3 linked regions of the Tistrella mobilis genome follow. The protein of the gene in region 3 interacts with the protein of the main gene of each other region in a pairwise test. Links are inferred from orthologs where the notes say so. Each region holds a gene or a part of one and is shown on either strand. Other genes may lie near its edges. The genes, in order: P7L68_RS25760, P7L68_RS17815 and P7L68_RS16405.

Region 1 (3,046 bases), 2.1 Mb from region 3 along the record:
GCCGAACTCGGGGTAGGCTTCGAGGCCCAGCTCTGCCTTGTCCATGCCGCCATGCTCGACCTCTTCCGAGACCCGGACACCGACGGTGAACTTGATCAGCAGCCAGGCGACGGCCGAGAACACCGCAGTGAAGGCGCCGATCGCGATGATGCCGACGATCTGGGTGCCGAAACTGGCGTCCGCGTTGGTGATCGGCACGGCGATCGTGCCCCAGATGCCGCCGACGAGGTGCACCGGAATGGCACCGACCACGTCGTCGATCTTCAGCTTGTCGAGCAGCGGCACCGTCAGGCTGGCGAGCACACCGCCGACCGCGCCGATCAGAATCGCCCCGCCGATGGAGGGGGTGTCGGGACCGGCCGTGATCGAGACCAGGCCGGCGAGGGCGCCGTTCAGCGCCAGAGTGAGGTCGACCTTCTTGTAGAGCAGCTGCGAGAGGATCATCGCGGCGACGATGCCGCCGGCAGCTGCCATGCTGGTGTTCGCCACGACATTGGCCATGCCGGTGGCGTCGGCACCGGTACCCAGCGCCAGCATCGAGCCGCCGTTGAAGCCGAACCAGCCGAGCCAGAGAACGAAGGTGCCGAGGGTGGCGAGCGCCAGGTTGGAGCCGGGCATCGGGTTCACGCGGCCGTCACGGCTGTACTTGCCGATGCGCGGGCCGATGATGATGGCACCGACGAGCGCGGCCCAGCCGCCGACGGAATGCACCAGGGTGGAGCCGGCAAAATCGACGAAGCCCATTTCCGACAGCCAGCCGCCGCCCCAGACCCAGGAGCCGGTGATCGGATAGCTGATGGTGGTGAGCAGCACGACGAAGAGCAGGAACGACCAGAGCTTGCTGCGTTCCGCAACCGTGCCCGACACCACCGAGGCTGCGGTGGCCACGAAGACCATCTGGAAGAACCAGTCCGACGCCGAGGCGTAGGTGCCGGCCTCGTAGACGATCGCGTCGCCCGTAGCGTCGCTCTGCGACCAGATGGCCAGGCTGCCGATCCAGCCGCCGTCGACGTTCATGTACATCAGGTTGTAGCCGACGAGGTAGAAGGTGATGCCGGCCACGGCGAAGAGCGAGATGTTCTTGAGCAGGATGGTGGCGACGTTCTTGGTCCGGGCCAGGCCGGATTCGAGCATCGCGAAGCCCGCGGCCATCCACATGACCAGGGCGCCGTTGATGATGAACGAGAAGGTGTTGAGGATATACTGAACCTCGGGGTCGACTTCGGCCCGCGCCGGTGCCGCGACGAGGGTGAGAGCGATCGCCGCAAGGGCGGCACGCCGGAAGTTGGTGGCCGTCAGCGCCATCTCTGGTGGGTCTCCTTCCCAGTTGGCTCAGAGAGCGTCCTTGTCGGTTTCGCCCGTGCGGATGCGCACCACACGTTCGAGGTCGAACACGAAGATTTTGCCGTCGCCGATCTTGCCGGTCTGGGCATTGGTCTGGATCGCTTCGATCGCTGCTTCCAGCAGATCGTCGTTGAGGGCGATCTCGATCTTCAGCTTGGGCACGAAATTCACTTCGTACTCCGCGCCGCGATAGATTTCGGTCTGGCCCTTCTGCCGGCCGTAACCCTTCACCTCGGTGACGGTCAGGCCCTGGATGCCCAGATCGGTCAGCGCCTCGCGAACGGCTTGCAGCTTGAAGGGCTTGATGATCGCAGAGATCAGCTTCATGGCGCCCTGTTCCTTTCCCCCGCAGCCTCGATGTTCTGGCGGCCGGCGCCCTGGGCGCCGGCGGTCCGGACGGGACACTTCAAGACCCGTGCCAATTTCGTGTCACCGGCGGGATTCTGCCCTGCAATGCACGATGGACGGGCAATTCACCCGGGGCGGCCCGGCCCGGATGGGGCGATGGCAGATGATTTTGTCTGTTTTTTGTGCAGATTATCCAGCGATGGGCAATTCCTGGTCACGCCATGAATTGCCGGCCATGGCTGGACTTTCGGAACCGGCGGGCCGATCTTGCGCGTCGGGGCCGGGCAAAGCGGCCCGGCGTGACCGAGCAGGCGTGACGGAGCGGAGGCCTATGGAGATGATCACGGGGCAGATGACGGCGGGCGACCTGGTGATCGTGGGCGGCGGGCTGGTCGGCATGACGCTGGGCGTTGCGGCTGCCGCGGCCGGGCTCGATGTGATCATCGTCGATCGTGAGGATCCTACGGCACAGCTCGATTGCGGCTTCGACGGCCGGGCCAGTGCCATTGCCCATGGGTCGAAGCAGGTGCTGGCGGCGATCGGCGTCTGGCCGTTGGTGACGGAGACCGGCGCGATCGAGCACATCCGGGTCACCGACGGCCCCAGCCTGATGCATCTGCATTTCGACCATGCCCAGGTGGGGGAAGAACCGCTGGGCTGGCTGGTCGAGAACCGCCACATGCGAGCTGCCCTGGCGCAGCGTGCCGCGGCACTTGCCGATCGGCTGACCGTGGTGGCCCCGGCAGGCGTGGTCGCGGTGGACCGGCAGGGCGCGCGGGCGACCGTCACCCTGGCCGATGGCCGGGTTTTGCGTGCACCGCTGGTGGTGGCGGCCGATGGCCGCCGGTCACGCCTGCGTGACGAGGCCGGGATCGCGGTGACCGAATGGGGCTATGGGCAGACCGGGCTGGTCTGCACGGTGGCCCATGAATACCCGCACGAGGGTGTGGCGCATGAACGCTTCCTCACCCCTGGCCCCTTCGCCATCCTGCCGCTGGCCGGCAACCGCTCATCGATCGTCTGGACCGAGCGGCACGAAGATGCGGCCCGGATCCAGGTCCTGGACGATGTGCGGTATCTGGAGGAACTGCGTATCCGCTTTGGCGATTTCCTGGGGCAGCTCCGGCTGGAAGGCCCGCGCTTCGCCTATCCGCTGGCGTTGACGCTGGCGCGGCGCTTCGTCGACCGGCGTCTGGCGCTGGTGGGCGATGCCGCCCATGCCATCCATCCGATCGCGGGGCAGGGCTTCAATCTGGGCATCCGCGACGTGGCGGCCCTGGTCGAGGTGATGGTGCAGGCGCGGCGCCTGGGCGGCGATGTCGGGGCACCGGATGTGCTTTCCAGGTACGAAGGC
Region 2 (2,895 bases), 310 kb from region 3 along the record:
CGATGCGCTTGCCCTTCGGGCTCGCAACATAGGGGATACGGATCGAGGCCGAACGGTTGCGCGCCGAGTAGGCGAGCAGCACGGGGGCTTCGAAGCCCGGGATCAGGCGCTTGTAGCTGTTGGTCGACGGGTTGGTGAAGGCGTTCAGCGCCTTCGCATGCTTGATGATGCCGCCGATGTAGTAGAGGCACATCTCCGACAGATCGGCATAGCCCGAGCCGGCGAAGAGGGGCTTGCCATCCTTCCAGATCGACTGGTGGGTGTGCATGCCCGAACCGTTGTCACCCGAGACCGGCTTCGGCATGAAGGTGGCCGACTTGCCGAAGGCATGGGCGACGTTGTGGACGACGTACTTGTACTTCTGCACGCCGTCGGCGGTCGCGGTCAGGGTGCCGAAGCCGGTGCCCAGCTCGTTCTGCGCCGGTGCCACTTCATGGTGGTGCAGGACCGGGGTCATGCCCACGGCCTTCAGCTGCTCCAGCATCTCGCCGCGGATGTCGGACATGCTGTCGACCGGCGACACCGGGAAGTAGCCACCCTTCACCTTCGGACGATGGCCGGTGTTGCCCTCGTCATAGGCACGGCCGCTGTTCGAGGGCAGTTCCAGCTCGTCGACCGAGTAGGAGGCGCCGAACATGCCGACATTGAAGCGGACGTCGTCGAACAGGAAGAATTCCAGCTCGGGGCCGAAGAAGGCGGTGTCGCCGACGCCGGTGTACTTAAGGTAGGCCTCGGCGCGCAGCGCGGTCGAGCGCGGGTCGCGCTCATAGCCCTGGCCGGTCGACGGCTCCAGCACGTCGCAGACCACGACCAGGGTCGGCTGCGCGGCGAAGGGGTCGATGAAGGTGCTGGTGCAGTCGGGCATCAGGATCATGTCCGACTCGTTGATCGCCTTCCAGCCGGCGATCGACGAACCGTCGAACATCACGCCGTCCGTGAAGGTGCCCTCGTCCACCGCCTCGGCGAAGTAGGTGGTGTGCTGCCACTTGCCGCGCGGGTCGGTGAAGCGGAAATCGACGAACTTGATTTCGTTGTCTTTGATCTGCTGAAGGACAGTCTTCGCGTCCGACATTTTCTATCCTGCCTGTTGATTGGCCTGCCTGTTGACGGGCCTGCCTGGACTGCGGCATCCGGACCACCGTGTCCCCGGATGATCCGTCATACCGACCGGTCGGCCCGCCGTCAGGCGTCTGCGGGGGCGGGGCCGAGCTTTTTTCAGTCTCGTGAGTGCACCACCGGCGGCGGTGCGGATCAATGGCGATCTGGTTGCAGGGCAGATCCGTCCGGGCCGGTCGTCTCCGGCCTGCTGCCCGGTGCCCTGCGGAACCGTTCAGAGGGCGTCGTTGCCGCGCTCACCGGTACGGATGCGGATGGCATCCTCGACCGGCGTCACGAAGATCTTGCCATCGCCGATCCGGCCGGTATGGGCGGCCTGCTGAATGGCTTCGATCGCGCGCTCGACCTGGGCGTCGCCGACCACGATCTCGATCTTCACCTTGGGCAGGAAGTCGACGACGTATTCGGCACCACGATACAGCTCGGTGTGACCCTTCTGGCGCCCGAAACCCTTGGCTTCGGTCACGGTCATGCCCTGAAGGCCGATCTCGTGCAGCGCCTCCTTCACCTCGTCGAGCTTGAAGGGCTTGATGATGGCTTCGATCTTCTTCATCTCGGCGGCTACTCTCGTCAGTCGCGCGCATGAACCGGAAGATCCGGGCCCCTCAATCCGACTGCCGGTCACGGCGGCCAGGACCTGCGGGGCCTGGAGGCGGGGGGTGCCGGTCATGCGCTGGACGCGCCCGAGCCGTACACCGGCAGGTGGCGCGCACCACCCACGCCGACCAACGTTTGCACGTGCCGTGCCAATCTGCGCAAGTCACTGGTACATCACGGACCAGCCCGCCCGGAGGCGCCGCGACGGTGCGAGGGTCCACGGGCTTTGGCTAAAACACGGGCAGGTGCTGCCCAAAACGAAGGCAGATGGGCCAGCATCTGTGCGGCTGCCTTGTCGGATGGCTCCGCTTCTGCGATCCTCGGGCCCTCGTCTTCACTCAACCCAACCCGAGATTGAGAAATCCGGGGCGGCGCATCAGCAGGAACGGGCCGTGCAGTTCGCCAATCAGATCCTCTCCGGCTATGGCACCACCATCTTTACCGTGATGAGCGCGCTTGCGCAGGAGCACGGGGCCGTCAATCTCGGCCAGGGCTTCCCCGACTGGGAGGGGCCCGAGGAGGTGCGGCGTGTCGCCGCCGACGCCCTCATGGCCGGCGGCAACCAGTATCCGCCGATGGCGGGGATCCCCGAACTGCGCCGCGCGGTGGCCGAGCATGACCGCCGATTCTATGGCATCGAGGTCGATCCGATGCGCGAGGTCATCGTGACCTCGGGCGCGACCGAAGCGCTGGCGGCGGCCCTGCTGGGCCTGCTCAATCCCGGCGATGAGGTCGTGCTGATCGAACCGCTTTACGACAGCTATCTGCCGATCGTGCAGCTGGCGGGTGCCGTTCCGAAACTGGTGCGGGTCGAGCCGCCGCATTGGGAGCTGCCGCGCGAGGCGCTGGCGGCCGCCTTCGGGCCGAAGACCCGCATGCTGCTGATGAACTCGCCGATGAACCCCACCGGCAAGGTGTTCAGCGACGACGATCTCACCTTCCTGGCCGATCTGGTCAAGGCGCACAACGCCGTGGTGGTCTGCGACGAGGTGCATGAGCATCTGGTCTTCGACGGCCGCGCCCACCGGCCGATGATCACCCTTCCGGGCATGCGCGAGCGGACCGTCCGGGTCGGCTCCGCCGGCAAGACTTTCTCGCTGACCGGCTGGAAGGTCGGCTATCTGGTGGCGGATGCGCCGATCGCCGCGGCACTTGGCCGGGCCCATCAGTTTCTGACCTTCA
Region 3 (3,089 bases):
GGGTCTTGAGCGGCAGCCCCTGGTCGCAGGCCAGTTTCAGGAAATGGCGGGCCAGATCGGCGATGTCCTCCCGCCGCTCGCGCAATGGCGGCAGGCGCACCGGCACCACATTCAGGCGATAGAACAGATCCTCGCGGAACAGACCCTGCTGAATCAGCTGACGGAGATCGCGGTGGGTCGCCGCGATGATCCGGACATCCGCCCGGATCGGCGTACGCCCGCCGACGGTGGTGAACTCCCCCTCCTGAAGCACGCGCAGCAGTCGTGTCTGGGCGTCCAGCGGCATGTCACCGATTTCGTCCAGAAACAGCGTGCCGCCCTGGGCCTGCTCGAACCGACCGGTCTTGCGCTGAGCTGCACCGGTGAAGGCCCCCTTTTCGTGGCCGAACATCTCGGATTCGATCAGATCCCGCGGGATCGCCGCCATGTTGATCGCAACGAACGGGCCGCCTCGACGCTTGCCGTAATCATGCAGCGCACGCGCGACCAGCTCCTTGCCGGTGCCGCTTTCACCGGTGATCATCACGGTCAGATCAGTGCCCATGATCCGGGCCATGACCCGGTAGACTTCCTGCATAGACGGCGACCGGCCGACCAGCGGCATCTCCTCTTCGGCCTGCGGCTGGCCACGCTGATCCAGTGCCGGTGGCGGCGCATCGCCGCGCCGGGTGTTGAGCGCCCGCTGGACGATGCGGAGAAGTTCGTTCAAATCGAATGGCTTGGGGAGATATTCGAACGCCCCGCGTTCAGTCGCCTTGACCGCGGTCAACAGCGTCTTCTGTGCGGTCATCACGATGACCGGCAGGTTGGGGCGCAGGCGCTTGATCCGGGGCAAAAGGTCGAGCGCGTTCTCGTCCGGCATCACCACATCGGTGATCACCAGATCGCCGTCGCCGTCCTCGACCATCCGCCAGAGCGAGGCAGCGGTCCCGGTGGTACGCACCGTGTGCCCGGCCCGGCTGAGTGCCTGATGCAGAACGGTACAGATGCTACGGTCGTCATCGGCGACCAGGATGGTTGCGGGCTCCATCGCGTCCGTCGTTCCTTCAGGCCTTGGGGTTGTACATGGGCAGCATCACCTTGAAGACGGTGCGCCGGGGGCGGCTGTCGACCTCGATCACCCCGCCATGATCGTTGACCGCCTTGGCGACCAGCGACAGGCCGAGGCCGGTACCCGAGGGTTTGGTGGTGACGAAAGGATCGAACAGATTGGCCCGGATATCCTCGGGCACACCCTGGCCGTTATCCTGCACCGTCACCACGAGTGGCAGGTCCAGCCGGTCGCGGCTGCCGGGCACCTGGACACGCAGGCCATGCTGGAAAGCGGTGGTGAGGGTGATTTCTCCACCTTCGTCCGGAACCGCCTCGGCTGCATTCTTCACCAGGTTCAGAAAGATCTGGACCAGCATGTCGTGGTGGCCGTAGACCGGCGGCAATGACGGATCGTACTGCTCGATGAAACGGACATGGGCAGCGAAGCCGTTCTGGGCCAGACGGCGGACATGTTCCAGCACCACATGAATATTCACCGGCTCGCGCTCGATCGGCCGCCCGTCGGAGAACTGTTCCATCCGGCCGATCAGGTTCACGATCCGGTCGGCCTCCTTGCAGATCAGCTGGGTGAGCATGCGGTCGCCCTCGGCGACATTGTACTCCAGCAGCTGGGCGGCGCCGCGAATCCCCGACAACGGGTTCTTGATCTCGTGGGCCAGCGCCATGGCCATCCCGGTGATCGAGCGTGCGGCGCCACGATGGGTCAGCTGACGATCGATCTTATGGGCCATCGACCGCTCGATCAGCGACAGCAGCACCGCCGGCGCACCGGTGGCAGCCTGGTCGGGAAGCGGGGCCACCTGCACATCGACCAGCCGGCTGCCGGTGCGGGGACCGTCGATCACGATGTCGTATTCGTTCAGGCTCGACCCGCCATGCAGGAAGCATTTGCGGGTGATGTCCATCAACGGGCTGTCATAGCGGATGAACTCGGTCAACGCCGAGCCGATCAGCACCGAGATGCCGGTGCCGAAAAACTGCTCTGCAGCGGGATTGCCATAGAGAATCCGGTCGTCATTGGCCACCACCAGAACCGGGTGCGGCAGGGCGTCGAGGATCGCATCGCCGGGGACGGGCGATTTGGAGGGCCGGCGTTTCCGGCCGAAGCTGGTCAGAGCCATGGTCTGGGCCAGACCTTTCCACATGCGCTGGCGGGGGCTGCCGACAGGGTCCTGGACCCCGTCCGCGGGCGTGGATGGGCCTTCGTCCGCGGTCCCGTCCACATAGCGGACGGGATCCTCGGGATCGGGGGCGTCGTGGTTAAGAAGATCGGGGTGCCGAAGGCTCGGATCACTCATGCGGCCACTCCGAAATCTGCCGGAAGATCGCCCAGCGCAAGGCGATCGAGCACGGCACGTACGTCGTCCGGCTGCTCGGCACGGACAAGACGGTCGCGTATCGTCCGGCCGGCACCGGCAACGGCCGCATAGGCGTCGAGATGCTTGCGGACCACCCGGCGGCCATGCGCCTCGCCATAATGGTCGAGCGCCAGATCATAATGCTGCCGGGCAAGTGCCCAGATCGCCCCCGCATCCGGCACGGTGGCGGTCAGGCCGGCCAGCGCCGCCATCACCAGTGCCGGCAGCCAGGGCCGCCCCATGGCGGCGCGACCGATCATCACCCCGTCTGCCCCGGTCAGGTCCAGAAGCCGTCGCGCATCGGCAGGGCTTGCGACATCGCCATTGGCGATCAGAGGCACACGGACCCGCCGCCGCACCGCCGCAATGCCCGCGGGATCGGCGGATCCCCGGTAGAGCTGGGCACGTGTACGGCCATGCACGGTGATCATCGCCACGCCGGTCTGTTCAAGCCGTGCAGCCAGATCGGGCGCCGAGAGTTCACCTTCGGCCCAGCCCAGCCGCATCTTGACGGTGACCGGCACCGGGCCCGCCGCGCGGATCACCGCCCGCACGATTGCCTCGGCACGCTCAGGCTCACGCATCAGCGCGGCGCCACAGGCGCCACTGGTCACCTTCTTCGCCGGACAGCCCATGTTGACATCGATCCACGCCGCTCCCGCCTCAACCGCCTTTTCC

What was found.
Region 1: the proteins of P7L68_RS16405 (region 3) and P7L68_RS25760 interact in binary tests that used the Escherichia coli proteins (3 or more experiments, as listed by UniProt). The link is inferred for Tistrella mobilis from one-to-one orthologs.
Region 2: the proteins of P7L68_RS16405 (region 3) and P7L68_RS17815 interact in binary tests that used the Escherichia coli proteins (3 or more experiments, as listed by UniProt). The link is inferred for Tistrella mobilis from one-to-one orthologs.

What each region holds. Positions count from the first base shown.
Region 1 is NZ_CP121017.1:4,475,918-4,478,963, forward strand. What follows is about bases 3-2,893. They hold P7L68_RS25760 (P-II family nitrogen regulator), read right to left. Parts: upstream 1,672-2,893; coding sequence 1,333-1,671; downstream 3-1,332. Other genes in these bases: amt (ammonium transporter), read right to left, coding at 3-1,305; P7L68_RS25765 (UbiH/UbiF/VisC/COQ6 family ubiquinone biosynthesis hydroxylase), read left to right, coding at 2,030-2,893. Also shown: more of amt, read right to left, coding at 1-2; more of P7L68_RS25765, read left to right, coding at 2,894-3,046. UniProt on the Escherichia coli protein: Involved in the regulation of nitrogen metabolism. Regulates the activity of its targets by protein-protein interaction in response to the nitrogen status of the cell.
Region 2 is NZ_CP121017.1:2,653,955-2,656,849, reverse strand. The notes cover bases 1-2,740. They hold P7L68_RS17815 (P-II family nitrogen regulator), read right to left. Parts: upstream 1,670-2,740; coding sequence 1,331-1,669; downstream 1-1,330. Other genes in these bases: P7L68_RS17810 (aminotransferase), read left to right, coding at 2,106-2,740; glnA (type I glutamate--ammonia ligase), read right to left, coding at 1-1,072. Outside these bases: more of P7L68_RS17810, read left to right, coding at 2,741-2,895. UniProt on the Escherichia coli protein: P-II indirectly controls the transcription of the glutamine synthetase gene (glnA). P-II prevents NR-II-catalyzed conversion of NR-I to NR-I-phosphate, the transcriptional activator of GlnA. When P-II is uridylylated to P-II-UMP, these events are reversed.
Region 3 is NZ_CP121017.1:2,343,342-2,346,430, forward strand. The notes cover bases 123-3,056. They hold P7L68_RS16405 (nitrogen regulation protein NR(II)), read right to left. Parts: upstream 2,199-3,056; coding sequence 1,047-2,198; downstream 123-1,046. Other genes in these bases: ntrC (nitrogen regulation protein NR(I)), read right to left, coding at 123-1,030; dusB (tRNA dihydrouridine synthase DusB), read right to left, coding at 2,348-3,056. Outside these bases: more of ntrC, read right to left, coding at 1-122; more of dusB, read right to left, coding at 3,057-3,089.